Regions from separate parts of the Planococcus chinensis genome, predicted to be linked through region 3. Evidence: riboswitches for the same ligand, from Rfam matches in the RefSeq annotation. Region 3 holds a riboswitch; each other region holds the start of a gene.

Region 1 (7,973 bases), on a different contig from region 3:
AGTCCGAGGCCGACATAAAACATAAGATCCGCTTCCGCCAACTTAATCATATCCTGTTGAGTTGGTTCGAAGGTATGTTCATTCGCGCCAGCCGGATAGATCGACTGGACTTGCACGTGTTCGCCGCCGATCCGTTCCGTGAAATACGTGAGGGGATAGACGGTCGTGTAAACCTGAAGTTTCGACTCATCGACAGGTTCCGTTTGGGCCCCGTTGTCGATTGCCGGCTCGCCGCAAGCAGCCAGCAGTAAAGCAGAAGATAAAATTGCTATAAGCTTTTTCATTGATTAACCTCCAAATAGTAACGATTACGTTTTGTGTACTCAAAGAATATTACAGGATAACGTTTCAAAACACAAGAAAAACCACCAAATTATTTTTTTGGTGGCCATTCTTCAGGTACAAAATCGATTCCGCCTTTATTGAACGGGTGGCAGCTCAAAATCCGCCGGACGGCCAGATAGCCGCCTTTAAGTGCTCCGTGCTTCTCAACCGCCTCGATCCCGTAATGAGAACATGTCGGGTAAAACCGGCAACTCGGAGGGGACAAAGGGGAGATGAACCGCTGGTAAAAGCGGAAAATCTTCAGCAATAAGGTTTTCAAATGGGGTCATCTTCTTTCGCTGGAAATGTCGTTATGTTTATTGTAAGAGCCGGAGAGGTATAAATAAAGCATAAGAGCTTACTAATAAATTAGGAGAGTGGTTTTGAATGTCAGCAGAATTGAACAAGGAATTGAATGTACAAGTTGCAACTTGGTCGGTCGTTTATACGAAATTACATAATTTCCATTGGTATGTGAAAGGGCCGTCATTCTTTACGCTCCATGTCAAATTCGAGGAGTTGTATAACGAAGCGACCCAGCATATGGACGAACTCGCGGAGCGGCTACTCGCACTTGGCGGCAAGCCGGTGGCGACGATGAAAGAGCAGCTCGAGCTGTCGGTAGTCAAAGAGGCGACGAGCAAGGAAAGCGCAGAAGAAATGGTGGATACCGTCGTGACGGATTATGACAAGATCATGAAATCCTTGAAAAAAGGCATGGAACTTGCGGCTGAAGACGGCGATGACATGACAGAAGATCTTCTGAACGCCATCCATCAGAATTTGGAGAAACATTCGTGGATGTTGTCTGCATTTCTTGGCGAAAAGAAGTAAAATGGACATACTGGAGCGTACGCTGACCACTCAGTGTACGCTTTTTTTGATACTAGGGGTGAACTCGATGAGATACATAGATTTGAATGGTGTCGAATGCCAGCTTTCGTTTGAGCCGGGAGCATTCGGCATACCGAGCAGGCATGTGCTGGTCATTGCGAAATACCAGGGGCAATGGGTGCTGACCAAGCACAAGGAGCGGGGCTTGGAATTTCCAGGTGGCAAACAGGAACCGGGCGAAAGTTTAACGGAGGCGGCAGTAAGGGAAGTATATGAAGAAACTGGAGCAGTCGTATCCGGATTGGCTTGGTTCGCTGAATACGAGGTGAGCGCGGAGCCGCCGTTCTGCAAGACCGTCTTCCTCGGTGACATCGAGCGGGTGGAACGGGTCGAGCAGATGGAGACGGACGGGCTTGTACTGGCAGGACGGCTGGAGCTAGGTGAAAACTTCAGCTTTTTAATGAAAGATGAAGGTATGAAAGAAATCATAAAGAAGGTGGAGCAGCTTGGAAAATGGCACGATTGAGTCAAAGAAAATCTATCCTTCCCCGAACCCGCACGTGCGGCTATCAGAAATCGTCTATTGGTCAGACGGCTTGAAAGTGAAGGGCTTGTTGGCGGAACCGAAAAAGCAGGGAAACTACAGCGGCATTCTGTATCTGCGCGGCGGCATCCAGTCGATCGGCATGGTCCGCCCGGCCCGTATCGCCCAGTTTGCATCGCAAGGATTTATCATCTTCGCGCCGTATTACCGCGGCAACCGCGGCGGGGAAGGGCGGGATGAATTCGCCGGTGCGGACAGATGGGACGCAGTTTACGGCGTCGATGTGCTGAAACAATTCTGCAATGGAAGCATCCATGTGCTGGCCTTCTCGCGCGGCGGCATCATGGCCTTATGGACAGCCGTCCTGCGGGATGACATCACCTCTGTGGTCACGTGGGCAGGGGTGACAGATACCGTGCTGACGTATAAAGAGCGGCCGGATATGCGGCGGATGATGAAGCGCCTGTATGGCGGCACGCCGAATACGGCACTTACAGCTTATGAGGAGCGGAATCCATTGCTGCGGCTTAATGAAACGGATGCGCCGTTTCTGATCATCCATGGCTTGAAGGACGAGAATGTCTCACCAGGGCAAGCCTATCTGCTTGAAGAGGCTTTGAAGATGAACGGACAGGCACACGAAACCTGGTATTTTCCGGAGTATACGCATTTCTTCCCGCCTGCGGCAAACCGCAAGACAGCGCGCGCATTGGCGGAGTGGATGAGAAGGCAGGAAAGACATTGACCGATGCTTGCGAGGTCAAGTCTTTGCGACGAAGCTAGCGAAGCGATGCAACGCCCTTTCATGTCTCGAAGCTAGCGCAGCGACGGTTTTTCATGCACCGAAGCTAGCGCAGCGATGCAGGTGCAATGCAGAGACAGGAGCATGGTTTATAAGTGATAAAAAGATGGAAAAGGATCGATAAAATCTTAAAGAATCGAGCAACGACAGCGATTTGTCTGAGTTGGCACCAATAAAAAAAGCTATCCCGGAGGATAGCTTTTTTGTATTATTTCTGGACCGGTCCGCCTTGGACACTTATGTCAGTGGAGACAGTACCGAATTTCTTGAAGTTTTCCTGGAATTTCTCTGCAAGCTCTTTAGCTTTTTGGTCGTATGCTGCTTTGTCAGCCCATGCATTGCGCGGGTTCAAGACTTCAGTCGGCACACCAGGTACTTCTTTCGGCATTTGAAGGCCGAAGACAGCTTCCTGTTCAGTTTCGATGTTGTGGAGTTCTCCTTTGATCGCTGCACGGACCATTGTGCGTGTGTAAGACAGTTTCATGCGGCTTCCGACGCCGTATTCGCCGCCTGTCCAGCCAGTGTTGACGAGGAAGACATCTACGTCATGCTCATCGATTTTCTCTCCAAGCATCTCAGCGTAAACTGTCGCATGCAATGGAAGGAACGGCGATCCGAAGCATGTTGAGAAAGTCGCTTCAGGTGAAGTGACGCCGCGCTCAGTTCCGGCAAGCTTCGAAGTATAGCCGCTCAGGAAGTGGTACATTGCCTGTTCTTTTGTCAATTTGCTGATTGGAGGCAATACGCCGAATGCATCAGCTGTCAGGAAGACGATCGTTTTCGGATGTCCTGCAACAGAAGGGTAGACGATATTCTTGATTGCATGGATCGGGTATGCTGCACGCGTGTTTTCCGTCAATGAACCATCTGCATAATCCGGCATGCGCGTCTCCTCATCCACTACCACGTTTTCAAGCACGGCGCCGAATGTGATGGCGTCATAGATTTGCGGTTCGTTTTCACGAGTCAGGTTGATGGTTTTTGCATAGCAGCCGCCTTCGATATTGAAGACGCCGTTATCCGACCAGCCGTGCTCATCGTCGCCGATCAGCTTGCGGTCTTCATCTGCGGATAGAGTCGTTTTGCCTGTTCCCGACAAGCCGAAGAACAATGCGACATCGCCTTCTTCGCCAACGTTCGCTGAACAGTGCATAGGAAGGATGCCTTGTTCAGGAAGCAGGTAGTTCATGATCGAGAAAATGGATTTTTTCATTTCGCCAGCATACTCTGTTCCGCCGATCAAAATGATCTTTTTCTCCATCGAAACGATGATGAAAGTTTCTGAGTCAGTACCGTCAACTGCCGGGTCCGCATGGAACGTCGGAGCGTATACGACCGTGAATTGCGATTCGTGGCTCGCCAATTCCTCTTTGGTCGGACGGATGAACAATTGGTGGGCGAAAAGGTTATGCCAAGCGTATTCGTTGATCGTCTGGATGCCCAAACGGGATTCAGGGTCAGCCCCTGCATAGCCTTTGAATACGTATAGTTCATCTTTTTGCTTCAAATGATCGATCACTTTAGCATAAAGGTTTTCGAAGACTTCAGAAGAAATCGGGCGGTTTACTGAACCCCAGTCGATTTTGTCTTTAGAAATCGGCTCTTCTACTATATACTTATCTTTAGGCGAACGGCCGGTGTATTTCCCGGTCTCGGCTTTCACCGCTCCGTCTTTAGTCAATACAGCTTCTCCGCGGGATGTTGCCGCCTCGATTAATTGTGGGACGGATAATTGGACACGGACGTTTTGGCCATTTAAAAGATCCTTTAGGTTGTTTGCGAAGTTCACTGGATTCATTTATATGTACCTTCCTTTTCGGTTATTCCCATAAAGATGGGGAGGTTGTATATTTCGTAAATTAGTATAACACATTATGGTCATTAGTCTATACTAATACCCTGTTGACACGAAAAAGTAACATATTTTCCCCTTGTTGGGTGCGAACAGGTTCATTTAATAGAAGAACCTGTTTTTATTCGTTTAAAATCGTTGACATCACTTTATACTTTCCGTAAGATGGAACATTGAACGGATACTCTTATTCCGAGCTGGTGGAGGGGACAGGCCCTATGAAACCCGGCAACCTGCTGCTGCATGCAGAGAAGGTGCCAAACCTGAAGCAAGGTCTCAACCTTGGACGATAAGAGTGAAAGGTGCTTATGATGATTTCTCCTTTCCACATGCAGATGCTGGATGGGATTTTTTTATGAAATTGCCCTTAATCCTCGTGTACAAAGGCCACAACGGCTTGAAGTTCAATCCTCACGGAACGGACTTGACATGGGAAACGAGTACCGTATCAATTTCGAGAGCAATCTCGCAGGATATAAGGAGGAAACACATTTTGAAAAACCGTCGATTATTCACATCAGAATCAGTAACAGAAGGACATCCGGATAAAATCTGTGACCAAATCTCAGATGCTATTTTGGATGCCATCCTAACAGAAGATCCAAATGCACGTGTAGCGTGCGAAACAACTGTAACAACAGGCCTTGTCCTCGTGGCAGGCGAAATCACGACTACTACGTATGTAGATATCCCGAAAGTCGTGCGTGAAACGGTCCGTGAAATCGGCTATACACGCGCTAAATACGGCTTTGACTCTGAAACAAGTGCAGTCCTGACAGCCATCGACGAGCAATCGCCGGATATCGCTGCAGGTGTCAACGTAGCGCTTGAATCGCGTGAAGGGCAAATGACAGATAAAGAATTGGATGATATCGGAGCAGGAGACCAAGGATTGATGTTCGGTTTCGCTACAAACGAAACCGAAGAATTGATGCCGCTTCCGATTTCATTGGCACATAAATTGGCTCGCCGCTTGGCTGAAGTGCGCAAAGAAGAAATCCTTCCATACTTGCGCCCGGATGGCAAAACACAAGTAACGATCGAGTACGATGAGAACAACAAGCCGCTTCGTGTGGATACGATTGTCATCTCGACTCAGCACCATCCGGAAGTGACGCTTGAGCAGATCCAGCGCAACATCAAGGAATTTGTCATCAATGAAGTGGTTCCTGCAGAATTGATGGACGAAGAAACAAAATACTTCATCAACCCGACTGGCCGTTTTGTTATCGGCGGACCACAAGGAGATGCGGGACTTACAGGACGCAAAATCATCGTAGATACGTACGGCGGCTATGCACGCCACGGCGGCGGAGCATTCTCCGGCAAGGACGCGACGAAAGTCGACCGTTCAGCAGCTTATGCAGCCCGCTACGTAGCGAAGAACATCGTGGCAGCAGGACTTGCTGACCGTTGTGAAGTGCAATTGGCTTACGCAATCGGCGTGGCTCATCCGGTATCGTTGGCGTTTGATACGTTCGGAACCGGAAAAGTCAGCGAAGAGGAATTGATCGATCTTGTCCGTGCAAACTTTGATTTGCGCCCGGCCGGCATCATCAAGATGCTTGATCTTCGCCGCCCGATCTACAAACAGACAGCAGCTTACGGCCACTTCGGCCGCACGGATGTCGACCTTCCTTGGGAGCGCACTGATAAAGTGGAAGCTCTTAGAGAACAGTCAGGCATCTTCAAGAACCAAGCTTAATAAAAAAGTAAGACGGCCAGCGAAATGCTGGCCGTCTTTTTTATGTTTCCTGCGGTGATTTGATGGTGGACACGCGATGCGCGATGGCTTCGATCAGCGGTGCCGGCAACGGGAAGTTCATGGCGGCTGGATCACTTTGGACAGCGGCAATCGTCATCTCCAGTGAATCTTCCGGAATGTCATAGGAAGCGAAATCGCTCGGCAGCCCGACATCTGCTTGGAGTGACCGGATTTTGGCGACAGTGTCCATCAGCAAAGTCTGTGGCGTTTTATCACGCGTATCCAGGTTCAACGCTTGAGCCAGCGCTTCGATCTTTGGCAAATACAGGTCCTGCACCAATTCGATGACGTGCGGCAGGAACACAGCATTAGCGAGGCCATGCGGTATGCGGAATAAGGCCCCGTAGGCATGGGCCAGGTTGTGGACAGGGATGGCGTTCAAGGCGAAACTGAACGCCGTGATGCCCATCGTACTGGCCAGCAGCATTTCCATGCGTGCTTTTACGTTTTGGCCGTTGTGAACGGCTTCGGAAATGTTCTTTTCGAACATCCGGATCGTCTGCAGCGCGAATGCATCCGTGAAACCGGTGGCTGTAGGCGAAGCCAATGCTTCGATGGCATGCGTCAACGCATCGAATCCGGTGAAAGCCGTGATGAACGGAGGCAGCCCGGTCGTCAAATCAGGATCGAGAACGGCTATGTTCGCCGCAATGAACGGATGGATGATGTTCGTTTTGACGTGCTTTTCTTCATTATAGATGACGGCGATCGGCGACACTTCCGAACCGGTTCCAGCAGTGGTTGGCACCGCGATATGAGGGATCGGAATGAATTGCGCTTCCGGCCAGCTGTAGTAAGCGAGCCCGCCGGGTATGGCCTGTTTAATATCCGCCAAACCGTGGTGAAGGGCGAACTTGACGCCTTTAACCGTGTCGAGTACGCTTCCTCCGCCAAGTGCGAAGAGGGAATCGGCCGCCATTTCGCGCGCATATCGGATGGCATTGTTCACCGATTCGCTGCCGGCATCCTGTTGGATATCGGTAAAGATGCCGACCAGTTCCGGTCCCATACCATTATGGGCCAGACGGAAAATATCCGCGACTTTGTCGACGATGCCCGCATCCAGCAGGCCTTTGTCACTGAACAGCACGACCCGTTTGGCGCCTAGCCCCTGAAACAGGGCTGGAATCATCGCGCGCGTATTGGAGCCGCTGTGGATCGAAGTGGTCAAAGCGAAATTTGAATACGTAGTAATCACAGTCGTTCACCTCTTTTGTCAGATTGGGTCATTCCGATTTTCCGGGTTCTGTGAACAGCAGCCCGTAAGCGACGCGCCGTTCAAGTTCAGGCACCATCGATGTATGGACATGTTTCAATTGTGTATAGGCATCAAGCGAATATTTGCCCATCTCGCGGCCGATCCCGCTTTGCTTGTAGCCGCCGAACGGTGCATCGTTGCGGAGCATATGCCAATCGTTGATCCAGATGACACCAGCTTTGATTTTCCGTGCGACTTCATAGGCTTTGTTGACATCTCGGGTCCAAACGCCGCCCGCTAGCCCGTAAATCGTATCATTAGCCATGGCGATCGCTTCATCGATGTGGTCATAGCGGATGACGGATAGCACGGGGCCGAAAATTTCTTCCCGCGCTATTTTCATGTCATTGGTGACATCCGCAAAGATTGTCGGCTCGATGAAATAGCCGTTTTCCAATCCTTCCACGACAGCTTCTTTCCCGCCGCAGACCAGACGGGCCCCTTCGCTGATACCGCTCTCGATATATTCAAGCACGGTCTCTTTTTGCCGCTGGGAAATAACGGGTCCGACGCCGGTATTTTCATCCAGCGGATTGCCGATCGCCAATGTTTTAGAAAGCGCTTTCAATTCTTCGATGACTGTATCGTAAATGG
Region 2 (7,973 bases), on a different contig from region 3:
GAAACAGCTCCCCAGTATTATATGAGCATGGGGCATACCGCTGAACAAGTGGCGACACAATATGGCGTCAGCCGGGAAGACCAGGATGCATTCGCCGTCCGTTCGCACGAACGGGCAGCAGCTGCAATCGCAGCCGGAAAATTCGACGAAGAAGTCGTTCCGGTCGAAGTGACTAAGCGCTTTGTCGACGAAAACAATAAGTACCAGGAAAAAACCTTCATGTTCGAAATGGATGAGGGCGTGCGCCACGGCACGAGCATCCAGACATTGAATAAATTGCGCGCGGCATTTTCTGCACGCGGTTCAGTAACGGCGGGGAATTCCTCGCAAACATCGGACGGCGCAGGCGCGTTGTTGGTCATGGACCGGGAGAAAGCGGAAGCACTCGGCTTGAAGCCGATTGCGAAATTCCGTTCATTTGCAACAGGCGGCGTGCCGCCGGAAGTCATGGGAATCGGCCCGATCGTAGCCATTCCGAAAGCATTGAAAATCGCAGGCCTTTCGATTGAAGACATCGATGTTTGGGAACTGAACGAAGCTTTCGCTTCCCAGTCGCTCGCAGTTGTCCGCAACTTGGGCATCGATATCGACAAAGTGAACTTCAACGGCGGCGCCATTGCACTTGGCCACCCGCTCGGCGCAACAGGTTCGATCCTGACCATCCGCATGATGAGCGAATTGAAGCGCCAAGGCAAACAGTTCGGCGTCGTGACCATGTGCATCGGCGGCGGAATGGGCGCAGCCGGCGTCTTTGAAATGCTGTAATAGCTTATACTTTTTTCACATGAATCTTAGATGAATGAGTGGAAGGCGGCGACTCCTGCGGGGCAAGCGTGAGTCCTGAGACCCCGGAGGGAGCGAAGCGACTGAGGAGGCTCAGGCCACGCCCCGCGGAAAGCGTCCGCCTGGAGCGATTTCATCTCTATAGAAACAATAACTAGGAGGAATTCACAATGGCAGAAGAAAAAACATTGATCAAAGGCGGCAGTTTCCTAATTGAAGAAGCGGACCTTTCACGGGTTTTCACACCGGAAGATTTCACAGAAGAGCATAAGATGATTGCGAAAACGACGGAAGACTACGTGAACACAGAAGTCATGCCAGTCGTCGAGAACTTGGAAAACCATGAATTTGAACATTCCGTCCGTTTGTTGAAATCGGCTGGAGACCTGGGTCTTTTAGGCGCAGATGTGCCGGAACAATACGGCGGCCTTGGGCTTGATAAAATCGCCTCTGCTTTGATTGCTGAAAAGATGTCGAAAGCAGGCGGCTTCGGAATTACGCACGGCGCACACGTTGGAATCGGTTCATTGCCGATCGTGCTTTTTGGAAACGAAGACCAGAAACAGAAATACCTTCCGCGCCTAGCGACAGGTGATATGATTGCAGCATACGCGTTGACTGAGCCGAGCTCAGGATCCGATGCACTTGGTGCGAAAACAACTGCCCGTTTGAACGAAGCCGGAACGCATTACGTCTTGAACGGCGAAAAACAATGGATCACGAATGCCGGCTTTGCGGATGTCTTCGTTGTCTACGCGAAAATCGACGGGGAAAAATTCTCGGCATTCATCGTAGAGCGCGCGTACGACGGCGTTTCGGTCGGACCGGAAGAAAAGAAAATGGGAATCAAATCTTCTTCTACCCGTACATTGATCCTTCAGGATGCGCAAGTGCCTGTTGAGAACTTGTTGGGAGAAGCAGGGCGCGGACACGTCATCGCGTTCAACATCTTGAACATCGGCCGCTACAAATTGGGCGTAGGCACAATCGGCGGAGCAAAATATGCGATGGAATTGACCATCCCTTACACAAACCAGCGCCAGCAGTTCAAGACGCCGATTTCATCTTTCAACTTGACGCGCGAAAAATTGGCCACAATGGCTTCGCAATTGTATGCCCTTGAAAGTTCTGTTTACCGCACAGTCGGCTTGTTCGAAGACCGCATGAGCGGCTTTACGGATGAGCAGCACGCAGACGGCAAACTGGTGGCTGATTCGATCGCTGAATTTGCAGTGGAATGCTCCATGAACAAATTCTTCGGAACAGAGACGCTTGATTATATCGTTGATGAAGGCGTTCAATTGCACGGCGGCTATGGCTTTATGGCTGAATATGAAATCGAGAAAGCGTACCGCGATTCACGCATCAACCGGATCTTTGAAGGAACGAATGAAATCAACCGCCTGCTGGTGCCGGGCACTTTGATCCGCAAAGCGATGAAAGGCGAACTGCCATTGTTCGAGCATGCCCAAAAACTCCAGGAAGAGCTGTTGATGATGATGCCGGAAGAAATCGGCACAGAAGCATTGGCCCAGGAGAAATACTTGGTGCGCAACGCGAAGAAAATCGCGCTTTTGGCGGCTGGCCTAGCGGCACAGACCTACGGAGCGAAGCTTGAGCAGGAGCAGGAAGTGCTTGTGAACATCGCGGACATCGTCAGCAACGTCTTTGCAATGGAATCAGCAGTTTTGCGCACCGAAAAAGCGATCGCGGCTTCTGGCGAAGAAAAAGCGAAACAGAAACTCCTTTACACGCAGATCTATTGCCAGGAAGCATTCGACAAAATCGAAAAAGACGCAAAAGAAACGTTGCTTGCAGCTATCGAAGGCGACAACCAGCGCATGATGCTTTCTGCATTGCGTAAATTGACGCGCTCGACGCCTTACAACGTCATTGCGAAAAAACGCGAAGCGGCCGTTAAATTGATCGAAGTTGAAAAATACGTCGTGTAAGAATTTTTGAAAACGCAGCTCAGGCTGCGTTTTTTCTTTTGTTCAATTTCTATGGCAGATGGAGAGTAGTAAGGCATGAACAGGCATTTTCGGTCGTATGCTCATTGAAGTACGGAATGCGCTCATAGAATCTGTAAAAGCGCTCATAGGATTCCGAAAGCCGCTCATAAACCCTCGAGAACCGCTCTTAGAGAATGAAACGTTCAACTTTTTATAGAATTAGTAAATCATCCAGCTTAATGATTACAGGCACACCGCAAATGGACACTTTTCTCCATTCGACCGGCTAGATGAATTTTGGTAAGCTTGAGGAAAAGGGGGTTTTATTGTGATTACGTATTATGCTTATCCAAAATGCACCACGTGCCGCAACGGAAAGAAATGGCTTGATGAAAACGGTGCCGATTATCGGGAGATCAATATTGCCGAAGCGCCGCCTTCTAAGGAAGAGCTCCGCAAAATCTACAAAGCCAGCGGCATCGAACTGAAGAAGTTTTTCAATACGAGCGGCATCAAGTACCGCGAGCTTGGGCTGAAGGAAAAATTGCCGGAAATGGGCGAGGACGAACAGCTGGAATTGCTTGCTGGCGACGGGATGCTCATCAAGCGGCCGCTTGCATGGGACGGGGAGAAAACGACGCTTGGCTTTAAGGAAGACGTCTATGAAAATACCTGGAAGTAGCGCCATACATTTCTTGTGTTTCCCAAATGTTTATGTCAAACTAAAGGGGAGCAAACTACATAATTTGGAGGGTTTTCGATGAGCACACCACAAGAACTTCGTTATTCAAAAGAGCATGAATGGGTAAAAGTAGAAGGCGGTACAGCACGTATTGGCATTACTGATTTTGCACAAGCCGAATTGGGCGATATCGTTTTCGTTGAATTGCCGCAAGTTGGGGACGAACTGAAAAAAGACCAGCCTTTCGGAAGCGTTGAATCTGTAAAAACCGTATCGGAACTTTACGCGCCGATTAGCGGCAAAGTGGTTGAAGTGAACGCTGAGCTGGAAGACAGCCCTGAATTTGTCAACGAATCTCCTTACGAAAATGCGTGGATGGTGGTAATCGAATCTCCTAGCGAAGCTGAAGTAGGCGAGTTGATGACAGCTGAGCAATATAAAGAAATGATCAACGAGTAATCTCAAAGCGCCTCTTTTTGGCGCTTTTTTTATACAGATTTTCTTTCATACCGATCTAGTGAGGTGTTGGCTTATGGAAAAAGTAATCGTGGTGGAAGGGATCAGCGATAAGTCGCGGATCGCGCCGCTCATTGCAGAACCCGTGACGATTCTTTGCACAAATGGTACAGTAAGTGCATCGAGGCTTGAAGAACTGCTGCTGCCATATGAAGGCCTGGACATCATCATCCTGGTCGATGCGGACAAATCAGGAGAGAAATTGCGGAAATTGGTGAAGCGCGAATTTCCCGAAGCCCGGCACTTTTACATCAGCCCGAGCTTCAAGGAAGTGGCGGCCACGCCGATCCGCAACTTGATCGATGTTCTGATTTCAGCAAACGTTCAAGTCAATAAGTTATTAGCTGAGGGATGAAACAAAATGGAAGAATGGACACATAAAGAATGGCTGAAAGAAAAGAACACGAAAACGGTTGCCGCGTTTTATTTGTACACGCCGATGTGCGGCACATGCCAAGTTGCTTCGAAAATGCTGGATGTGGTCGAAGAGCTGTTGCCGGACATGCCGATGGGCAAGGCAAACTTGAATTTTGTGCAGGAAATAGCTGAACTCTATCAAGTGGAGAGCGTGCCATGCCTGCTCTTGACAAAGAACGGCGAGCTGGCTGAAAAGATCTACGCGTTCCAATCCGTGCCTTATTTATATGGAAAGTTAAAATCTGTTGACGTATAAAGTGAAGCGTGGTAAATTGAATTTCTGAAATCAATTAAATATCGTCAACTCTTATTAAGAGTGGTGGAGGGAAGTGCCCTATGAAGCCCGGCAACCGTCATGAAAATGAAATGGTGCCAAATCACACAAAGCAATAGCTTTGGAAGATGAGAGATCGGTTTACTTTTAAAGTTACCCTTCTGCTCAAATTTGCGCAGAAGGGTTTTTATTTTGAGGCGGGAGTGTTTAGGAATGATCGAATTAAAACAATTATCGAAAGTGTTCGATACCGGCAAAGGTTCATTGACCGCAGTGGACGGCGTGGACCTGTCGATCGGCGACGGCGAGATCTTCGGCATCATCGGCTATAGCGGCGCCGGGAAGAGTACATTGATCCGTTTGCTGAACGGGCTCGAAAAACCGACAAATGGTTCTGTTGTTATCAACGGGCAGGACATCACGAATATCAGCAGCGGTGAGCTGCGGAAAGCGCGCCAGAAAGTCAGCATGATTTTCCAGCATTTCAATTTGCTATGGTCGCGCACCGTCAAGGAGAACATCGAGTTCCCGCTTGAAATCGCCGGCGTTCCGAAAGAGAAGCGCGCAGCGCGCGTTCAGGAACTGGTGGAACTCGTCGGCCTCGGCGGACGGGAAAATGCTTACCCGTCCCAGTTGTCAGGGGGACAGAAGCAGCGCGTCGGCATTGCACGCGCACTTGCTAATGAGCCGGAAGTGCTGCTGTGCGACGAAGCGACGTCTGCACTCGATCCGCAGACGACGGACTCGATTCTGGACTTGCTGGTGGACATCAACAAGCGCTTGGGGCTTACGATTGTGCTGATTACACACGAAATGCATGTCATCCGGAAAATCTGCCATCGCGTCGCCGTCATGGAAGGCGGCCGGGTCGTAGAGATGGGCGATGTGCTCCGCGTCTTCCAGGCGCCAAAGGAAAACATCACCAAACGATTTGTGGCGCAAGTGACGGATACGGAAGATTCGCAAGAGACGATCAAGCACCTCCGCGAGTTGTATCCGGAAGGCGTGCTGGTAAAACTGGTCTTTGTCGGAGATCAGACAGAGCAGCCGATTTTGACCAAATTGATCCGGAAGCATCCGGTCGATATTAATATTGTGCAGGGCAATATCGCCCATACACAACGAGGAGCATACGGAACATTGATTTTGCAGATAAAAGGCTCTCAGCCGGAAGTTGCTGAGGCCATGGCATTCTTGAATGCGGAAGGCGTCCAGACGGAGGTGATGGCAAATGATTGAGTCATTATTCCCGAACGTCGATTGGCAGGATATGTGGGAAGCGACGCTGGAAACCTTGTATATGACGGCCATGTCGACGCTCTTTACATTCGCCATCGGCCTTGTGCTCGGAATCGTCCTGTTTTTGACCGCACCAAAACAATTATGGGCAAACAGCATCGTGAATTGGCTGACCGGCGCATTCGTCAATATTTTCCGGTCGATTCCGTTCATCATCCTGATCATCTTGCTGATCCCGCTTACGAAATTCATGATCGGAACCATCCGGGGGCCGAATGCGGCATTGCCGGCACTGATCATCGGCGCAGCACCTTTCTATGCACGCATGGTGCTGATCGCTTTGAAAGAAATCGACAAAGGCGTCATTGAAGCAGCGCGCTCGATGGGCGCAAGCACATGGACGATCATCCGCAAGGTGCTGCTGCCGGAGTCGAAGCCGGCGTTGATCTCCGGAATTACGGTGACGGCCATTGCATTGGTCGGCTATACCGCGATGGCGGGCATCATCGGAGCAGGCGGCCTTGGCACATTGGCTTTCCTAGATGGCTTCCAGCGCAGCCGCCAGGATGTTGTTCTGGTAGCGACCATCCTGATTTTGATCATCGTTTTTGCCATCCAGTTTGTCGGAGACCGTTTGACGGTGAAATCAGATAAACGTTGATCCAAGAATTCCATAATAAAAAACACCATAGAAAAGGGAGCGTACACACATGAAGAAACTTGTAACAGGAACATTATTGGCAGCATTGGCATTGGCAGGCTGCGGCGCAGAAGAATCCGGCAGCGGCGGATCCGGCGGGGAAGAGTCAAGCACATTGAAAGTGGGAGCGTCCAACGTACCGCATGCGGAGATTCTGGAGCAGGCCCAGCCTATCCTCGAAGAACAGGGAATTGAACTGGAAATCGAAACTTATCAGGATTATATCTTCCCTAACCAAGATCTTGAATCAGGCGAAATTGATGCCAACTACTTCCAGCATGTCCCTTATTTAGAATCACAGATTGCTGAGAATGGCTATGAGTTTGAAAATGCCGGAGGCATCCATATTGAACCGATCGGTGTTTATTCCCAAAAATACAAGTCACTAGAAGAACTTCCGGAAGGCGCGACAATCTTGATGAGCAGCTCTGTTGCGGACCATGGACGAATCTTGTCTATGCTTGAAGCGCAAGGCTTGATCACTTTGGATGAATCGGTGGAAAAAACAACAGCTGAAGTAAGCGACATTACAGATAATCCGAAGAACCTGCAATTTGAAACGGATTACGAAGCGGCGATTCTTGTCCAAATGTATGAGCAAGGTGAAGGTGATGCCGTATTGATCAACTCGAACTATGCCATCGATGCAGGCCTGAACCCAATGGAAGATTCCATCGCTCTTGAAAGCTCAGATTCACCATATGTCAACATCATTGCTGTCCGCAAAGGCGACGAAGACAACGAAAACGTCAAAGCCTTGGTGGAAGTGCTGAAATCTGACGAAATCCAAGACTTCATCCTTGAAGAGTGGGGCGGCTCTGTAGTGCCGGTCGACTAATAAAACGAACAAAGGCCCCTGAATCCGATTCAGGGGCCTTTTGCATTGTGGGAAAGAAGATGGAACTAGGAAAGGGGAGTTTTAACTTTGTTGAAATAATAAAAATATTTCGCGTATTGGAGTTCCTATTAACTTTTTTTTGCCTTTGTGATACTTTTGGATAATAAATAAAATACATCTGTTCATATAGGGAGGACATGGAAGTGAAGTTTAATTTTGGTTTACTGCCAAGAATCATTGTCGCCATCGCTTTAGGGGTGTTGATCGGTTCGTTTGCGCCAGAGTGGCTGGCACGGATTTTTGCTACATTCACAACGATTTTCGGAAACTTTCTTAATTTCATCGTGCCATTGATCATTCTCGGGTTCATCGCGCCCGGCATTGCCAAATTAGGCAAAGGATCGGGGAAATTGCTGGGACTGGCAACGTTTTTTGCGTATGCGTCAACCATTATCGCTGGAACGATGGCGTTTTTTGCAGCGACGACGATTTTGCCGAATTTCATGCAAGGCGGTTCGTTGAGCGCAATTGATGATCCGGAACATGCACTCGCAACCTCATTCATCGCGCTT
Region 3 (7,973 bases):
GTGCAGCTCGACCGCGCGCGGATCGCCTTTGGCGAGCGTGTTTTCATTGAACCCTTTCAAGCCGAGGTGATGGCCGATCAGTGTCCGCATATTAACGTACGGATACAAATGCGCCACGGAATAGTCTTTCAGCACATGGCGGCGCAAATCGTGCGGTTTGTAGACCGGCACGTCTGCCCGGACCGTCTTGACCGGACGGACGGCAACTGCCACCGCCTGCTTCGATGCTTTTGCCGCTTCCGAAACCTTGCGTTTTTCCTGCTGGGCGTCGAGCTCATCCAATAGTACGGCTTTCCCGGCGCCGCTCTGCAGGCGGTTTGCCAGATCCAGCCCCTGCATGGCATCTTTTGCGTAGATGACCGGTCCGTCGTATTCCGCGGCGATCTTCGTTTCGGTGAAGCGGCGCGACAGCGCCGCGCCGCCGACCAGGATCGGCACATCGATGCCCGCTTCCTTGAAGTCCTGCGCCGTCAACACCATCTGCTTCGCCGATTTCACCAGGAGCCCCGACAAGCCGATGATGTCCGGGTTCTCTTTCTTGATGACATCGATCAATGTCGCCGGGGTCACCTTGATGCCGACGTCGATGACCTTGAAGCCGTTGTTGCTGAGGATGATGTCGACCAGGTTCTTGCCGATGTCGTGGACGTCGCCTTTGACAGTCGCGAGCACCACTTTCCCTTTGCCGGAATCGTCTGCTGCTTTCTTCTCCATAAATCCTTCAAGGAATGAAACCGCCGCTTTCATGACGCCAGCGCTTTGCAGCACTTCTGCGACAATCAGCTGATTGTCGTTGAACAAACGGCCGACTTCCGCCATCCCTTCCATCAACGGCCCGTTGATAACGTCAAGCGGCGTATCGTACATCTCAAGCGCCTTTTCCAGATCCGGAATGAGCCCTTCTTTCGTGCCTTCTAAAATATAATAAGCCAGGCGCTCCGGCACCGTCTTCGGAATGTCGTCTTCGCTTTTCTCTTTTTTCTTATCGCGGTAGAAATCAGTGAAGTCCGCAAGCGTCTGGTCCGTTGTCGTAAACAGCAGCTCATCCGCCATCTTGATTTCCGCTTCTGGAATCGACGCGTAGCGCTCCAATTTCTCCGTATTGACGATGGCGTAATCAAGCCCCGCCTGCGTGCAATGGTACAAGTAGACCGCGTTCAGCACTTCACGGCCGACCGGCGGCAAGCCGAACGACACGTTGCTGATGCCAAGGATGGTCAAGCTGCGCGGCAGCTTTTCCTTGATCAGGCGGATGCCTTCGATCGTCTCGACAGCCGAGCCGATATATTGCTGATCGCCCGTGCCGACCGGGAAGACGAGCGGATCGAAAATGATGTCTTCCGGTTCGAGCCCCCATTTGCCGGTCAATAATTCATATGAGCGCTCTGCGATTTCGAGCTTCCGCTCGCGCGTCACCGCCATGCCGGCTTCGTCGATCGTCCCGACGACAACGGCCGCGCCGTATTTCTTCACAAGCGGCATGACAGCATCAAAGCGCTCCTCGCCGTCCTCGAGGTTAATCGAGTTGATGATCGCTTTCCCTTGCGAGAATTTCAGCGCCGCTTCGATGACATCTTCATCCGTGGAGTCGATGACGAGCGGCACTTTCACTTTCTTCACGACTTCCTGCATGAACGCCGTCATATCCTCGAGTTCATCGCGGTCCGGGTTCGCGAGGCAGATATCGATAACATGCGCACCGTTCTTCACTTGCGCACGGGCGATTTCCGCCGCTTCCTCGATCTGGCCGTCGATAATGAGGCGCTTGAATTTGCGCGAACCGATGACGTTCGTGCGTTCGCCGATAAACAGCGGGCGCATCGTTTCATCGTATTGCAGCGGTTCGATGCCCGACACGGCATGGCCATGTCCGTCCGCGTCCGGCTTTCTTGGCGCCAAGCCCTCCATCGCTTCCCGCACCGCCTGGATATGGGCAGGCGTCGTGCCGCAACAGCCGCCGACCACATTGAGCCAGCCTTTTTCGGCAAAACCGCGAAGCTTTTTCGACAGCGATTCCGGCGTTTCGTGGTAATGGCCTTCCTCGTCCGGGAGCCCCGCATTCGGGTAGCAGCTGACAAAGCCGTCCGACAGCTCGGACAGCGAACGGATGTGGTCGGTCATGAATTCCGGCCCTGTCGCGCAGTTCAGGCCGACCGACAACGGCTTGATGTGCTCAATCGAAATATAGAACGCTTCGATGCTCTGCCCTGCGAGCGTCGTGCCCATCGGTTCGATCGTGCCGGACACCATGATCGGCAATTCCTTGCCGAGCTCGTTGAACGCCTCTTTGATGCCGATCGTCGCCGCCTTGACATTGAGCATATCCTGGCTCGTTTCCAATAGGATCAGATCCGCTCCGCCTTCGACGAGCGCTTTTGCCTGGACGTAGAAATTATCCTTCATTTCATCGAATGTCACCCCGCCGGTCACCGACAGCGTCTTTGTCGTCGGTCCGATGGCGCCTGCCACAAAGCGCGGCCATTCCGGCGTGGAGAATTTCGCGGCACTCGCTTTGGCTATTTCGACAGCGCGCCGGTTGATCTCAGGCGCCTGGCTGCCAAGGTCGTATTCATCGAGCACGATTGGCGTGCCGCCGAACGTATTCGTGCAGAGGATATCCGCCCCCGCTTCCAAATACGCATCGTGGACGCCTTCGATGACTTCCGGGCGGACGATGTTCAAGTACTCGTTGCACCCGTCGAATTCTTCACCGCCGAAATCTTCCGGCGACAGGTCGGCGTTCTGGATCATCGTGCCCATCGCTCCGTCGATGATGAGGATCCGTTTTTCGAGTTGTTGTTCAATGAGAGGTTTGGACATGGCTGTTATCGCTCGCTTTCTGCAAATCTATTTGTCGGATGTAATCGATCAATTCCACGCACATTTCATAGCGCAAAAACGGCGTGATCAGATAGATGCCGTTGAAGAGCCCGGCTGCGGTATCGATCAACTCCTTGGCAATCTGGATGCCTTCCGCTGTCGCCCGCTCCTTGTCTTCGCCGCATGCGCGCATGCGCTCGAGCGCATCTTCTGACAATTTGATGCCCGGCACTTCATTGTGCAGGAATTCCGAACTGCGGATGCTCGTCAGCGGCATGATGCCAAGGAAGACCGGGGTCTCCAAATGCTTCGTTTCCTCGTAAATTTCAATGATTTTCTCTTTTGTATAGACCGGCTGGGAAATGAAATAATCCGCACCGCTCTCGATTTTCTGTTCCAGACGCTTAACGGCCCGGCTGACGACGCGGACGTTCGGGTTGAACGCCGCCGCCACCGAGAAGTTCGCTTTCTTGCGCAGCGGCTTGCCGGAAAATGAAATGCCTTCGTTGAGCTTCTTGATCAACTGGATCAGTTCCATGCTCGAGACGTCATAGACGCTCGTTGCCCCCGGGAAATCACCCACTTTTGTCGGGTCTCCCGTCACTGCCAATATATCATGCATGCCAAGAGCATCAAGCCCCATGAGATGCGATTGCAGGCCGATCAGGTTGTGGTCGCGGCACGTTATGTGCGCGAGCGGCCGGATATTTTCCTGCTTCAGGATCGAGCCCATCGCCATGTTCGAGATGCGCGGCGAAGCAAGGGAATTGTCCGCCATCGTCAAGGCGTCGATGCCTGCCGCATCCAACGCTTTCGAGCCTTCGATGAACGTGGTGATGTCCAGATGGCGCGGCGTGTCGAGCTCGACAATGATTGTCCGCTCCGTCTTCGCTTTTTCGTGGAGCGGCTTGACGTCCAGCGCTTCCGCTTCGCGGATAACAATCGGCTTTCTCTCTGCCACTTTCTTCTCCGTCACCGGCGCCAAGTTCCGCAGGCGCTTCTTCGTTTCCGCAATATGCTTCGGGGTCGTACCGCAGCAGCCGCCGATCAAGCGTACGCCTTCTTCCCGGAGCAGCAAAGCCGCACGGCCGAAATAATCCGCTTCCGATTCATAGACGATGCGGCCGTCTTCGACGTCGAGCAGGCTCGCGTTCGGGTAGGCGGACAAGAATGCCTTTTTCAGCAGCTCGACGCCTTCGAACGCCTGGATCGTGTGATGGGGGCCAAGGCGGCAATTGACGCCGACAATGTCCGCACCGAGCGATTCCAGTTCCTGCAAGGCGTCGTTCAACAGCATGCCGTTCTGCAGAACGCCCGGTTCGTGCATCGACACTTGCGCGATGAGCGGTGTATCCGTGAGGGTTTTCAAGTGGGTGACGGTCGCTGCCAGCTCTTCGAAGTCGTAATACGTCTCGAGCAGCAGCCCGTCCGGATCGCCGGACAGGAGGTGCTGCGCCTGCTGGTCGACCATCGCGATGATTTCTGTTAGCGTCGCATCGCTTTTCCGGAAGCCCCGGATGCCGCCGATCGTCCCGAAGACGAACTGGCCGCCGGGCGCCGCGGCACGCTTCGCAATTTCAATCGCTGCCCGGTTGATGTCTTTCACCTGCTCCTCCAGCCCGTAGCGCGCGAGCTTATGCGCGTTCGCTCCGTACGTGTTGGTCTGGATGATGTCCGCTCCGGCCCGGATGTAGTCATGGTGGATCTTCTCGATGATCTCCGGACGCTGAATATTCAGCTCCTCGTTGCAGTATTCAATCCCGTACGAATACAGAAGCGTCCCCATTGCGCCGTCCGCCGTCAATACCCTTGTCTTCAACGCTTCCAATAACTTCATGCTGCTCTCCTCCTATACAAATAAAAAAGCCTTCCATAGAAAAAGAAGGCTTTACGATAACATACTCGTTCTTCTTCATCTCTCAGGCATGGAAATGCCTGCTGGATTTAGCACCTGACCGGTAACGGCTGGTTGCTGAAGCGTCATAGGGCCAGTCCCTCGACTTCTCTCGATAAGAATCAATTATTCAATTTTTTATATCCTAAAATATTAACCCCATATCGCCTCCAGGTCAAGGAGATCTGTCTAAAAAGAATGAAATTTCTGTTTATCTTCCTCTTTAAGACATAAATTCGACTCCAGTGCGCTGTCTTTGGCAATGCAGCTAAATCGTAGGAGAAGGCGTTTATCTAATAAAATCCCCTGAAGCGGAAAGACGTATGCAATTTCGGAATCAAAATCTGCCATCAAAATCCGGCCGGCTTCTTCACATTAAAAGCCACATCCTCCATCGTGAATTCGTACCAGGTGAACGGCCCTTCAGCCAAATCCCACGTGACCCCGAGTTCGGAAGGCGTGCGGATTCCGTCCATCGTCCGGTATGCCCGGATGTGGGCTGTGCACGGTACAAGCTCCGCATGCTCATCACTGTCCTTGAAGCGCATCGCCGTCACTTTCAGCAGTTCGCCGCCCTCCCCGAAATGGAAAGTCGCGCGGCCTTTGATCCAGTTGTAGGCCATCGTCGCTTCCGCCGTCCGATCGTCGATTGCGTGCCATTCGACATACCGGCTCAAAGCGGCGGAGGGAAATCCGCTCAGCTCCATTAAATACCGCTGCAGCGAGGACTGGTCGGCTTTCGGATTGCCGCGCGTAGTCGCCATCGGCACCAAGCCGGCCATTTTGATCCGCATCTCCGCCTTGCCTTCCTGAAACACATCCTTACCCGTCACAGAAAGCCCATTGCCCATCTTCATCTTCACTTTCCAGATGAAGCCGGGAGGATCAGAAGTAGTGTATTGCCAAGCTTCTGACGCCATCCATTTTTCCTGGCCGGGCTTGAGTTTCATCCGGCCAGTTTGCTTTGCATACACGCTCCGAATCTCTTCCCTGCCAGAAATGCCGCTCCACTCCATCCACTTCCGGACCGGGGCCGGCAGTGCAGCCAATTGTTCCGGTTCCACCCTCTTCAAAGGCGCCTCCAACTTTCTGAGCGGCGCCGCTTTTAATGATTCAGCCGGCGACTGGCGGTTCGCCCCTTTTACGACAAAGAATGCTGAGGCGAGCACAACAAGCACTGACAACAAGATTCTCATCTCTCCATCCCCTTCCTTTTTCGAAACGGACTTTCACGGACGGGCAGCAGCATCAACGGATTATCGTATCTATACCATACGACATCCAAACCTGTTCTCCTGCAATTTTGTACAGCTGCATGATTCCGCTTCTTTTAATCAGAAGAACCTTATTTCAGGAGATTTTATTCCCCTCTCTTTTTCCTTTAATAGATGAATTTTTCCCACCAAAAAAAGACAGGCTATCGAGAAACCTTCTTTAGATAAGTCATTAAAAAAATGAACTTTTCATCTCGCTTCGGCCGCTTTGGGCATGGCTTTCGCCCAGCCCGTGGACGCGCCGGCGCTGGTTTCGCTCTTTAAAAGCTGATAACTTAATCCGTTTTAGTAGTGCTATCTGAGATATGGAGCAAAACGGCGGAGAAAACCGTACTGTTTCTGCATCGCTTCGCTAGCTTCGAAACATGAAAGGACGCTGCTCCTGTCCCTGCATCGCTGCGCTAGCTTCGGGACATGAAAAACCGTTGCAGCGCTACGCGCTTCGTCGCAAAGTACCGGCCAAATGCTGTTTGGCCGGTACTTGCCTGCGGGACAGCGAGACAGCCGAGACCCCGCAAGTCGCGTAAGCGACTGAGGAGGCTTGGCGCTCGCCCGCGGCAAAGAGATGGCTCTAAGGAAGTTTGAGCCATCTCTTTGCGACGAGCGCATAGCGCGCAGGAGCACAGGGGTTTTACGAAGCTGTTTTGCGGAATATCGATTAAGAGACAAGTATTTTATATCTTTCTCAACAAGTTAAAAAAAGACAGGTGCATACCTGTCTTTTTTCATTTTCTAATCTCCCCCGTAAACATCCGCTTCGGTATGGAAGCCGTCCGCAATGACGGTCTCCCGGATATTGCCTTCATCGACCGCCACCGGTTCGAGCAAGACGGACGGCACTTCGCTTTTGCCGTTGTTGATGCTGTCGATGGCGCTGAACTCATTGCCTTTGGCCAGGTGGACGGCAAGTGCCGCCACCCGCTCCGACAAGGTCTGAATCGGCTTGTAGACGGTCATGGTCTGCGTGCCGCTGACAATGCGCTGCACGGCTGCCAGCTCAGCGTCCTGTCCGGCGACAGGAATTTCCCCGTCCAGCCCCTGGACCTTCAGTGCCTCAACGGCTCCGCCTGCTGTCGCATCATTCGCTGCAATGACGGCGTCAATCCGGTTGCCATTGGTCTCCAGCGCTTCGGACATGTTGGCAAAAGCATTTTCAGGCGCCCAGTCCTCGGTCCATTGGTCATAGACGATGCGGATATCGCCGCGATCGATGGCCGGCTGCAGCACCTTGAACACCCCTTTTTTCAGCAAATGGGCATTGTTGTCAGTCGGCGCCCCGCCGATAAAGACGTAATTTCCCTTCGGCACTTTTGCGAGCATCGCTTCTGCTTGGATCTCCCCGACTTTTTCATTGTCGAACGAGACGTACAGATCGATCTCGGCGTTTTTGACGAGCCTATCATAAGCGATGACTTTGATGCCTGCTTTATGGGCTTTATGGACGATCGCTGCTGTCGCTTCGGCATTATGGGGAACGATGACGAGCAGGTCGATGCCCTTTTGGATCATCTCTTCGGCTTGGGCGATCTGGCGCGCGTCGTCGCCATTCGCTGCAGTGATCTCCACCCGGACTCCGTGCGATTCGACCGCCTGGCGGAACAAGTTGCGGTCTTTCACCCAGCGTTCTTCTTTCAGCGTATCCATTGCGAAGCCGATCTTCAGCGGCTCGTCGGCTTCGGCAGCCACAGGTTCTTTCACCGCTTTTTTCACGACAGCTTCATCATCTGTGCAGGCCGCAAGCAAAAAGCCCAGCAGCACGAAAAGCCATAACCACTTCATGCGCTTCATGTCGCGGCCTCCTGGGTATCTGGGGCATTCAGCATCCCTTTGCGGTATTCCTTCGGCGAGACGCCGTTCATTTTCTTGAACACTTTGCTGAAATAATTCGGTTCGTGGTAGCCGACTTCCAAGGAAATCTCCTTCAAGCTTTTTTCCGGGTCTGCCAACAGCTTTTTCGCTTTCTCGATCCGGCTCTCCGTCAGGAA
Region 4 (7,973 bases), on a different contig from region 3:
GGCTTCCTGCGAGGAAACCAACACCTTCAATTCCTTTGTTAATTTGAAAGCCGGGAGCGGCAAGCCTTCAAACTGATATTCCGTATCCATCTTGCGGTTCCTCTCCCATCGTCAGCCATCGCTCTAATTGTTCAAGATCTTCCAGGACGATCGCACCTTCATTGCGGAGTGCCTCCGGATTCGCTTTTGAAACTGCCCGACCTCCCAAAAAGACAATCGGTTTCGGGTCCAGGTCCAGAAATTCATTGATATAGGTCTTGATCACCGGCAACCGGTAGACAAGCGCCGCTGATAGGGCTATAGCGTCGGGCTTCCAGCGTTTGGCAGCGTCCAAAGCATGGTCGAGCGGCAAATTCGGGCCCAGGTACTTCACGGACCAGCCGTTCTCGCGGAATCGGCTCGATACCATTTTCAAACCAATATAATGGTCTTCGCCTTCCGGCCCCAGGACCATCACTTTCCGCTCAGTGCCATCCCCCTGCTGTTTCCGGTTTTCGACGGCGGATACGACAAAATCACAAACGGCAGTTGCCAAATGTTCATCGGCTACCCCGATTTCATTGTTTTCCCATAATTCTCCGACATGGTACATTGCCGGTGTCAGCAATCGCGCAAACAGTTCGTGCTGCGTATGTTCCTCCAGAAATCTGCGGACTTGCACGAGGGCTTCCGCATCATTTCCTGCCAAGAACAATTCCGCCAATTGTTTCGGTTGAATCATTCTTCAACCTCCTTCAAGTCTTCTTTCCGACAACATTTTATTCGCTTGCTTCAGGCATGAAAGCATGAATTCCCCTTCGGCCTTTTCTGCCTTTCCGGGCAGTATATCCATCAGACGTTCAAAATTATCGATGATCAATCCGGTCTCGACATTGCGGCTGTTCAGCACGCCTTCAAGCCAAGCGCTGTAATCGAGAAAGATTTTAGGGTCTTGCAGGTCATACGCCGTCTCCAAATGGTCAAGGTGATGCCGGTTGTCTTCCTCCGTACGATGGAATCCGCGTTCCCCGAACCGGTCCCATAATGAGGGATAAGCTTCATAGATGCTATTTGCCGTCGCCGAAGCAATGCGGTCTTTGGTTTCTGTGTTCATTCAGCCACCACCTCGTATTGGCGCACTTTCGGCACGATGCCTGCAAGCTGCTGATCCGGATAATGCTTTTCAAGTTCATGGATCTCCTTAAACTCATTGCTCTTGACCCACTTCATATAGGCTTCTTTTGAATGCCATTCCAGGTGCACCGTCAGCTCATTTGGCTTTTTGGTATTCTGGATCAACCGGAACGAATGGAAGCCTTCCGCTTTGTCGACCCGCCGCGAGCGGTTTTTATAAATGGCGATCAAATCGTCCGTTTTTTCTTCCGGCACCGTTACAGTGGAAGTTACAATATACATCAAAAAGCCCCTTTTCGCTAAATTCTAGTGTCTATTATAACCTTTCGATTTTCGAATTAAAAGTGTTGTCCTTTGCACCGGATGATTTCAATATCATACGAACACAGAATGAGCGCTTTTCCTTTTTGGCGCCGCAGCTCTTATCTGGAAAATCCGCCGGCAAAGACACCGGTTTATTCTATACCCGCTTGCTCCTATACGGAATCCTCCTGCATTCGGCGAACGCCTTTATTGAGTGAATTTTAATAAAAATTCGGTTTTCCTCTTGTCTTTTCCATCCAATTGCATTAAAGTAATCTGTATTATATAAATTCAACTGCATATTTTATTTCTTATCTAGAGAGACGGAGGGATTTGGCCCTGTGAAGTCTCAGCAACCAGCCTGCAAATGGCCACGGTGCTAATTCCAATAGGCGCATGCCTAGAAGATGAGAAGAACGTGTTCCTCGGCAGGGGCTTTCTTCTTTTTCTGAAGAAAGCCCCTGTTTTTTATTTTGAAAGGATGAGCGAAATGGCAAAGAGAAGTTTAGAAACCCGATTGGTACAATTAGGCACCCGCAGCGATGAAAAAACCGGCGCAGTCAGCGCTCCGATTTACTTATCAACGGCATACGAGCATGAAGGCCTCGGAAAATCCACCGGCTATGACTATACCCGCACGAAAAACCCGACGCGTACGGTTCTCGAAGAAGGCATTGCGGCGCTGGAAGGCGCAGATGCCGGGTTTGCCTGCAGTTCCGGCATGGCTGCCATCCAATTGGTGCTGTCCCAGTTCCGCCCGGGCGACGAACTCGTGGTGCCTGAAGATATTTATGGCGGCACTTACCGCCTGTTGAACCATTATTCCGATGTCTTCGGCATCCATACCCACTATTCAGATTTCAGCGATGTTGAAAAGACCGAAGCATTGATCAATGAAAACACCCGTGCGTTCTTCATCGAAACGCCGACCAATCCCTTGATGCAGGAAATCGACTTGGAACACTATGCTGCTTTGGCCAAAAAACACAACTTGCTTTTAATTGCCGACAACACTTTCTTGACGCCTTATCTCCAACAGCCGATTTCACTCGGCGCCGACATTGTCGTGCATAGCGCCACCAAATATATCGGCGGCCATAACGATGTACTCGCCGGACTGGTGGCCGCGAAAGGCGATGCCCTATGTGAGCGCTTGGCTATCCTGCACAATTCGGCCGGCGCAGTGCTGTCGCCGTTTGATTCTTGGCTATTGATTCGCGGGTTGAAGACATTGCCGCTCCGCATGAAACAACACGAAAAGAACGCCAAAGAAATGGCGGAATTCCTACAATCCCATCCGGCCGTATCGGACGTCCTGTACCCCGGGAAAGGCGGCATGCTTTCGTTCCGGCTGAACCAAGCGGAATGGGTCGCCCCGTTCCTCGAAAGCCTGGAATTGATCACATTCGCCGAAAGCCTGGGCGGCGTTGAGAGTTTCATCACCTACCCGGCTACCCAGACCCACGCTGAAATTCCTTATGAAGAGCGGACAAGCCGCGGCATCTGCGACCGGCTGCTGCGGTTCTCAGTGGGCATTGAAGAAGCGGAAGATCTGGCGGCAGACCTCGCCGAAGCATTGAAAATATTCGACAAGGAGGGCGTACGCCTATGAAGACAAACCGGTTGGAAACCCAATTGATCCACGCTGCTGGCACTGATGAGAAGACAGGCGCGGTGAATGTCCCGATCTACTTATCGTCGACATACCACCAAGCGGATTTCGAAGAATTCGGTCCGTTCGATTATAGCCGCTCCGGCAATCCGACACGGCAAAAACTTGAAGAAACCATTGCCAAACTGGAAAACGGCACACGCGGTTTTGCTTTCGCTTCCGGCATGGCCGCTATCTCTTCGGCTTTCATGCTGCTGTCTGCCGGGGACCACGTCCTCGTTTCAGAAGACGTGTACGGCGGAACTTTCCGCTTTGTTACCGAAGTGCTGCCGCGGTTCGGAATCAGCTATTCGTTTGTCGACATGACCGACTTGAGTGAAATGGCCGCTGCTTTCCAGGAAAACAGCAAAGTGGTCTATATCGAAACCCCTTCGAATCCGGTGATGAAAATCACCGATATCGAAATTGCGGCTAAACTGGCCAAAGCGAATGATTGCCTGACATTCGTCGACAACACGTTCATGACGCCGCTTTATCAGAACCCGCTCGACCTCGGCGCAGACCTTGTGCTCCACAGTGCAACAAAATTCCTGTCCGGACACAGCGATATCATAGCCGGGCTCGCCGTCACCAAAGATCCGGAACTAAGCAGCCGCCTCGGATTTATCCAGAATACGTTCGGTTCGGTGCTGGGCGCACAGGATTCCTATTCATTGATCCAGGGCATCAAAACCTTGGGCTCAAGGCTGAAACAGTCATCGGCTTCCGCCCGCATCATCGCCGATTATCTGCATACCCATCCGGCAATCGAGGAAGTTTATTACCCCGGCTTCCGTTTCCACCCTGGGAATCCGATCCACGAACGCCAGGCAACCGGCGCCGGTGCTGTGCTTTCCTTCCGCCTTGCAGACAAAGCCGCGGCCAAAACCTTTGTAGAGAGCCTGCAGATCCCGATTTTCGCCGTCAGCCTCGGTGCTGTTGAAACGATACTTTCGTATCCTGCGACGATGTCCCACGCTTCCATGCCGAAAGAAGAGCGCGAAAAACGCGGCATCACGGACGGCGTTCTGCGCCTATCTGTCGGGCTTGAACACGCGGACGATCTGCTTGAAGACCTGGAGCAGGCATTGCAGAAAGTACGCCGTACCCACCCTGCCGAATTGGTGAAATAAACCTCCGAAAGCCGGATTCCTATCCTTTGCACCCGGCTTTCATTTTTTTTGGTTTATCGGCGATTTTTATAGTTTATCGGCGATTCTGTGGTTTTATCTGCGATTCTGGGGATTTATCGGCGATTCCCATTTTTACACAAAGAAAGCCGTCCAATGCGCTAACACGGACGGCTTTCTTCTATTATATATTAGCCTCGTCTGCCGGCCGCTCCAATCGGCACGGAAGATTCGGCCGTTTCTGTCGTCACCGCCGGATGGCGCGCCACTTCTGTTTCAATCGCCGCTTTTGCCACCGCAGCCGCAACAGCCGGTGCGACCCGTTGGTCAAACGGTGCCGGAATGACGTAATCGTCATGAAGTTCGCCCACTTCAATCAGGCCCGCAATCGCTTCGACGGCCGCGATTTTCATGGCGTCATTGATCTCGGATGCCCGTACGTCAAGCGCCCCGCGGAAGATTCCCGGAAAAGCCAGTACATTGTTTACCTGGTTGGGGAAATCCGAACGCCCGGTTCCGACAATCCGTGCTCCTGCATTTTTCGCCAGATGCGGCAGGATTTCCGGATTCGGGTTCGCCATGGCAAAGATGATGGCATCCTGGTTCATCGACGCGACCATGTCTTCTGTCAAAGCGCCGGCAGCGGAGACGCCGATAAAAACATCCGCCCCTTTGATCACTTCGTCGAGCCCGCCCGTCTCTTTTGCGTAATTGGTCATTTCGGAAACTTCTTGCTTATAGGGGTTCATTCCATTTGTCCGCCCTTTAAAGATCGCTCCTTTGGTGTCGCACATGATCAAATGGCTGAAGCCGAATTTGCTCAGAAGCTTTACGACCGCAATGCCGGCAGCACCGGCTCCATTGACCACCACTTTGACGTCCTCGACCCCTTTGCCGACGAGCTTCAGCGAATTGATCAGCCCGGCAAGCGTAACAATCGCCGTACCGTGCTGGTCGTCGTGGAACACCGGAATGTCCATTTCCTGCTTCAGCCGCTCTTCCACGATAAAACAAGTGGGAGCCGAAATGTCTTCGAGGTTCACACCGCCGAACCCCGGTTCAAGCAATTTGACCGTCTGGATGATGGTTTCTGCATCTGTGGTGTCGAGACAGACCGGAAAAGCATCCACCCCGGCAAATTCCTTGAACAGTACAGCTTTCCCTTCCATCACCGGGAGCGCCGCTTTCGGTCCGATATTGCCAAGCCCGAGCACCGCAGTCCCATCGGTGACCACAGCCACCGTATTGCCCTTCATCGTATAATCGAACACCTTCTCAGCATCCTGTGCAATCTCCTTGCACGGTTCTGCTACGCCTGGAGAGTAGGCAAGACTTAAATCCCTCTCGTTGCTGACCGCCACTTTCGAACGTACTTCAAGCTTTCCCCGGTTCTCGCGATGCAAATGCAAAGAATCGTTTCTCAGGTTCGTCATTGCCTCATCTCCCTTTGTTCATAATGCTTTATTATAGAGGGTTCTCTGCGGAATTAAAGGCTTTTCGTTCAATTTAATGAATTTTCAGTCTTTAGACCGAGAAGGATACTTGACGTAAGCGCTTACTATCCCAGGACTTGGAATTTTAATAAAAACGCAAAAAAGCATCCACGGAATATGGATGCTTTCATTCATGAAATTTTAGATTGCTGTCCAGCCGCCGTCCACTTTGATCGTTTCGCCAGTTACAAAATTCGCCAGGCCGGAAGCCAAGTACAAGACTGCTCCAGAAATATCTTTCGGCTGTGACAAGCCGTCAAGGAGGATCCGGCTCTCGACGTCTTTTTTGAACGCTTCGTCTTCTAACATTTTCGCGGTCAATTCGGTTTCAATGAATGTCGGAGCTACGGCGTTGACGTTGATGCCTGCTTTCGCCCATTCCACTGCCAAGGCTTTGGTCATCTGGACGAGACCGCCTTTGCTCGAGCAATATGCAGCCCGTTTGATATAGCCCACAAAGGCCATCTGCGACGCAATATTGATGATTCGGCCGCTCCCTTGCTGCAGCATGTATTTCGCAGCTGCCTGGCTGGCAAAGAAAGCGGATTTCAGATTCAAGTCCAGAACGGTGTCCCAGTCCTCTTCGGTGACTTCCATCGCCGGTTTGGCGATGTTCACGCCGGCATTATTGACCAGAACATCCACTGTCCCGAAAGTCTGTGCTGCAGTATCGATCAAACGCCGCACTTCATTGATGTCGCTCAAGTCGCCGCTGACCGCGATGCAATTCGGATTGAAGCTATGCAGCTCAGCCAGTGCCTCGTCCAGCGCTTCTTTGCCGCGTCCGGAGATCGCTACATTGGCACCAAGTTCAGCAAACGTCCGGGCGATATCCCGGCCGATCCCTTTGCTGCCGCCTGTGACGATGACGGTTTTCCCTTTGAGTTCCGTGAAGTATTCGACCATTATTCAGCCTCCTGCCCGGTTTTAAGATCATTTTTCAGAAAATGGATCAAGGTCTGTTCGCGTTCAGCATTGATCTTTTCGGATACAGCCGGCTCCCAGTCGTAGAACCCTTTGCCGCTTTTGTCGCCAAGGTCCCCTTCTTCAACAAGCTTTGTCAATGTCTTGCCGGAGCGCGGGTCATCCGCCAGGTCACTGAACAGGTAATTCGAAATGGCGGAGAACACGTCCAAGCCGCCCATATCCGCTGTCATCAGCGGACCCGTCACCGGCAGGCGCCGGCCGATGCTGTAGGTGACCGCGGCATCAATGTCTTCTTTGGTGGCTGCCCCCGCATCCAATAACGCCTGTGCTTCACGGAACAGTGCATACTGCAGGCGGTTGCCGATAAACCCGGGCAGTTCCTTGTTCAGGAGGATCGGTTTTTTATTCATCGAAGCGACGACTGCCATCGCGCGCTCCACCGTTTCGTTATCCGTCCGTTCGCCTTTGACCACTTCCACAAGCGGGATCAGGTGACCCGGGTTCCAGAAATGCGTCACGACCAGCCGGTTCGGGTGCTCCATATCGGCTGCCAACAGGCTTGGCATAAAGCCCGATGTATTGCTCGCAATGACAGTCTCGGGCCCGACCAGGCTTTCAAGCTTCCGGTACATGTCCTTTTTCAAATCGAGCACTTCCGGAATCACTTCAATGATGAAAGTCGCCCCTTCCACCACTTCTTCCAAGGAAGTCGAAAAGTGGATGCTGTTCTTGATGCGCCGGCCGTCTGCCGCGTCAAACAAGCCGTTGTCCACCATGACCTGAATTTTATTGCTGAGCCCTCTATCCGCATTTTCCAAGTCCTGCTCGTTGATGCCGTATACTTTCACTTGCTGTCCAGACCATGCTGCGGACAAAGCAATAGAATGGCCCATTGTCCCCGATCCTAAAATAGAAATCTTCTCCATGCTGCACCCCTCTTTTGTTTTATTCTGTATAACGAATTATACCCAACAAACTACGGAAGAACATAGCTTGTTGGGTAATGATTGCTTAAAGGCCTAAGCCCAATGAAAATAGAATGACCGCTAGGACGGCGCCGAGCAACGGCACTACGACCGACAATGCGCCGAATGCCGGATATGCATCCCGGTGCGTTTCGCCTGCGATGGAACGGATGGTCGTCACTACATATCCGCCCTGTGGCAAGGAATCAAGCGATCCGGAAGAAATGGATACCGTACGGTGCAAAGCTTCTGCGTTGACGCCCATATCGAGGTAATGCGGCGCCAGGAGCGGCAAGGCGATCGCCTGTCCGCCGGAAGAAGATCCGGTCAAGCCGGCGATGACCGCAACAGCCAAGGCTCCGCCGATCAGCGGGCTTCCCGGAATCCCCGT

What was found. A riboswitch is a leader RNA that binds a small molecule or an ion and turns the genes downstream of it on or off. The one in region 3 is predicted to bind S-adenosylmethionine.
Region 1: it holds a riboswitch for S-adenosylmethionine, as region 3 does, so the genes downstream of both, metK (methionine adenosyltransferase) here and ACFSDB_RS09630 (bifunctional homocysteine S-methyltransferase/methylenetetrahydrofolate reductase) in region 3, are expected to answer to the same signal.
Region 2: it holds a riboswitch for S-adenosylmethionine, as region 3 does, so the genes downstream of both, ACFSDB_RS10695 (methionine ABC transporter ATP-binding protein) here and ACFSDB_RS09630 (bifunctional homocysteine S-methyltransferase/methylenetetrahydrofolate reductase) in region 3, are expected to answer to the same signal.
Region 4: it holds a riboswitch for S-adenosylmethionine, as region 3 does, so the genes downstream of both, ACFSDB_RS04435 (methionine biosynthesis PLP-dependent protein) here and ACFSDB_RS09630 (bifunctional homocysteine S-methyltransferase/methylenetetrahydrofolate reductase) in region 3, are expected to answer to the same signal.

Annotation. Positions count from the first base shown of each region.
Region 1 covers NZ_JBHUFW010000011.1:14,008-21,980, forward strand. Annotated here, with positions in the region: gene ACFSDB_RS12695 (metal ABC transporter solute-binding protein, Zn/Mn family) at 1-284, opposite strand, end outside; gene yidD (membrane protein insertion efficiency factor YidD) at 374-604, opposite strand; gene ACFSDB_RS12705 (Dps family protein) at 712-1,158, shown strand; gene ACFSDB_RS12710 (NUDIX domain-containing protein) at 1,226-1,684, shown strand; gene ACFSDB_RS12715 (alpha/beta hydrolase family protein) at 1,665-2,447, shown strand; gene pckA (phosphoenolpyruvate carboxykinase (ATP)) at 2,713-4,302, opposite strand; SAM riboswitch class I at 4,541-4,652, shown strand; gene metK (methionine adenosyltransferase) at 4,847-6,061, shown strand; gene ACFSDB_RS12730 (iron-containing alcohol dehydrogenase) at 6,102-7,319, opposite strand; gene ACFSDB_RS12735 (aldehyde dehydrogenase family protein) at 7,348-7,973, opposite strand, start outside.
Region 2 covers NZ_JBHUFW010000007.1:148,509-156,481, forward strand. Annotated here, with positions in the region: gene ACFSDB_RS10665 (acetyl-CoA C-acetyltransferase) at 1-765, shown strand, start outside; gene ACFSDB_RS10670 (acyl-CoA dehydrogenase family protein) at 954-2,735, shown strand; gene ACFSDB_RS10675 (arsenate reductase family protein) at 3,061-3,417, shown strand; gene gcvH (glycine cleavage system protein GcvH) at 3,496-3,876, shown strand; gene ACFSDB_RS10685 (toprim domain-containing protein) at 3,950-4,288, shown strand; gene ACFSDB_RS10690 (thioredoxin family protein) at 4,295-4,606, shown strand; SAM riboswitch class I at 4,655-4,759, shown strand; gene ACFSDB_RS10695 (methionine ABC transporter ATP-binding protein) at 4,838-5,863, shown strand; gene ACFSDB_RS10700 (methionine ABC transporter permease) at 5,856-6,524, shown strand; gene ACFSDB_RS10705 (MetQ/NlpA family ABC transporter substrate-binding protein) at 6,574-7,401, shown strand; gene ACFSDB_RS10710 (dicarboxylate/amino acid:cation symporter) at 7,605-7,973, shown strand, end outside.
Region 3 covers NZ_JBHUFW010000005.1:417,406-425,378, forward strand. Annotated here, with positions in the region: gene metH (methionine synthase) at 1-2,820, opposite strand, end outside; gene ACFSDB_RS09630 (bifunctional homocysteine S-methyltransferase/methylenetetrahydrofolate reductase) at 2,801-4,657, opposite strand; SAM riboswitch class I at 4,730-4,836, opposite strand; gene ACFSDB_RS09635 (DUF6544 family protein) at 5,065-5,910, opposite strand; gene xylF (D-xylose ABC transporter substrate-binding protein) at 6,721-7,776, opposite strand; gene ACFSDB_RS09645 (response regulator) at 7,773-7,973, opposite strand, start outside.
Region 4 covers NZ_JBHUFW010000004.1:422,502-430,474, reverse strand. Annotated here, with positions in the region: gene ACFSDB_RS04455 (STAS domain-containing protein) at 1-90, opposite strand, end outside; gene ACFSDB_RS04450 (cobalamin B12-binding domain-containing protein) at 68-721, opposite strand; gene ACFSDB_RS04445 (hypothetical protein) at 725-1,093, opposite strand; gene ACFSDB_RS04440 (antibiotic biosynthesis monooxygenase family protein) at 1,090-1,395, opposite strand; SAM riboswitch class I at 1,725-1,830, shown strand; gene ACFSDB_RS04435 (methionine biosynthesis PLP-dependent protein) at 1,907-3,028, shown strand; gene metC (cystathionine beta-lyase) at 3,025-4,200, shown strand; gene ystJ (NADP-dependent malic enzyme) at 4,389-5,630, opposite strand; gene ACFSDB_RS04420 (SDR family NAD(P)-dependent oxidoreductase) at 5,832-6,596, opposite strand; gene ACFSDB_RS04415 (3-hydroxyacyl-CoA dehydrogenase family protein) at 6,596-7,543, opposite strand; gene ACFSDB_RS04410 (GntP family permease) at 7,629-7,973, opposite strand, start outside.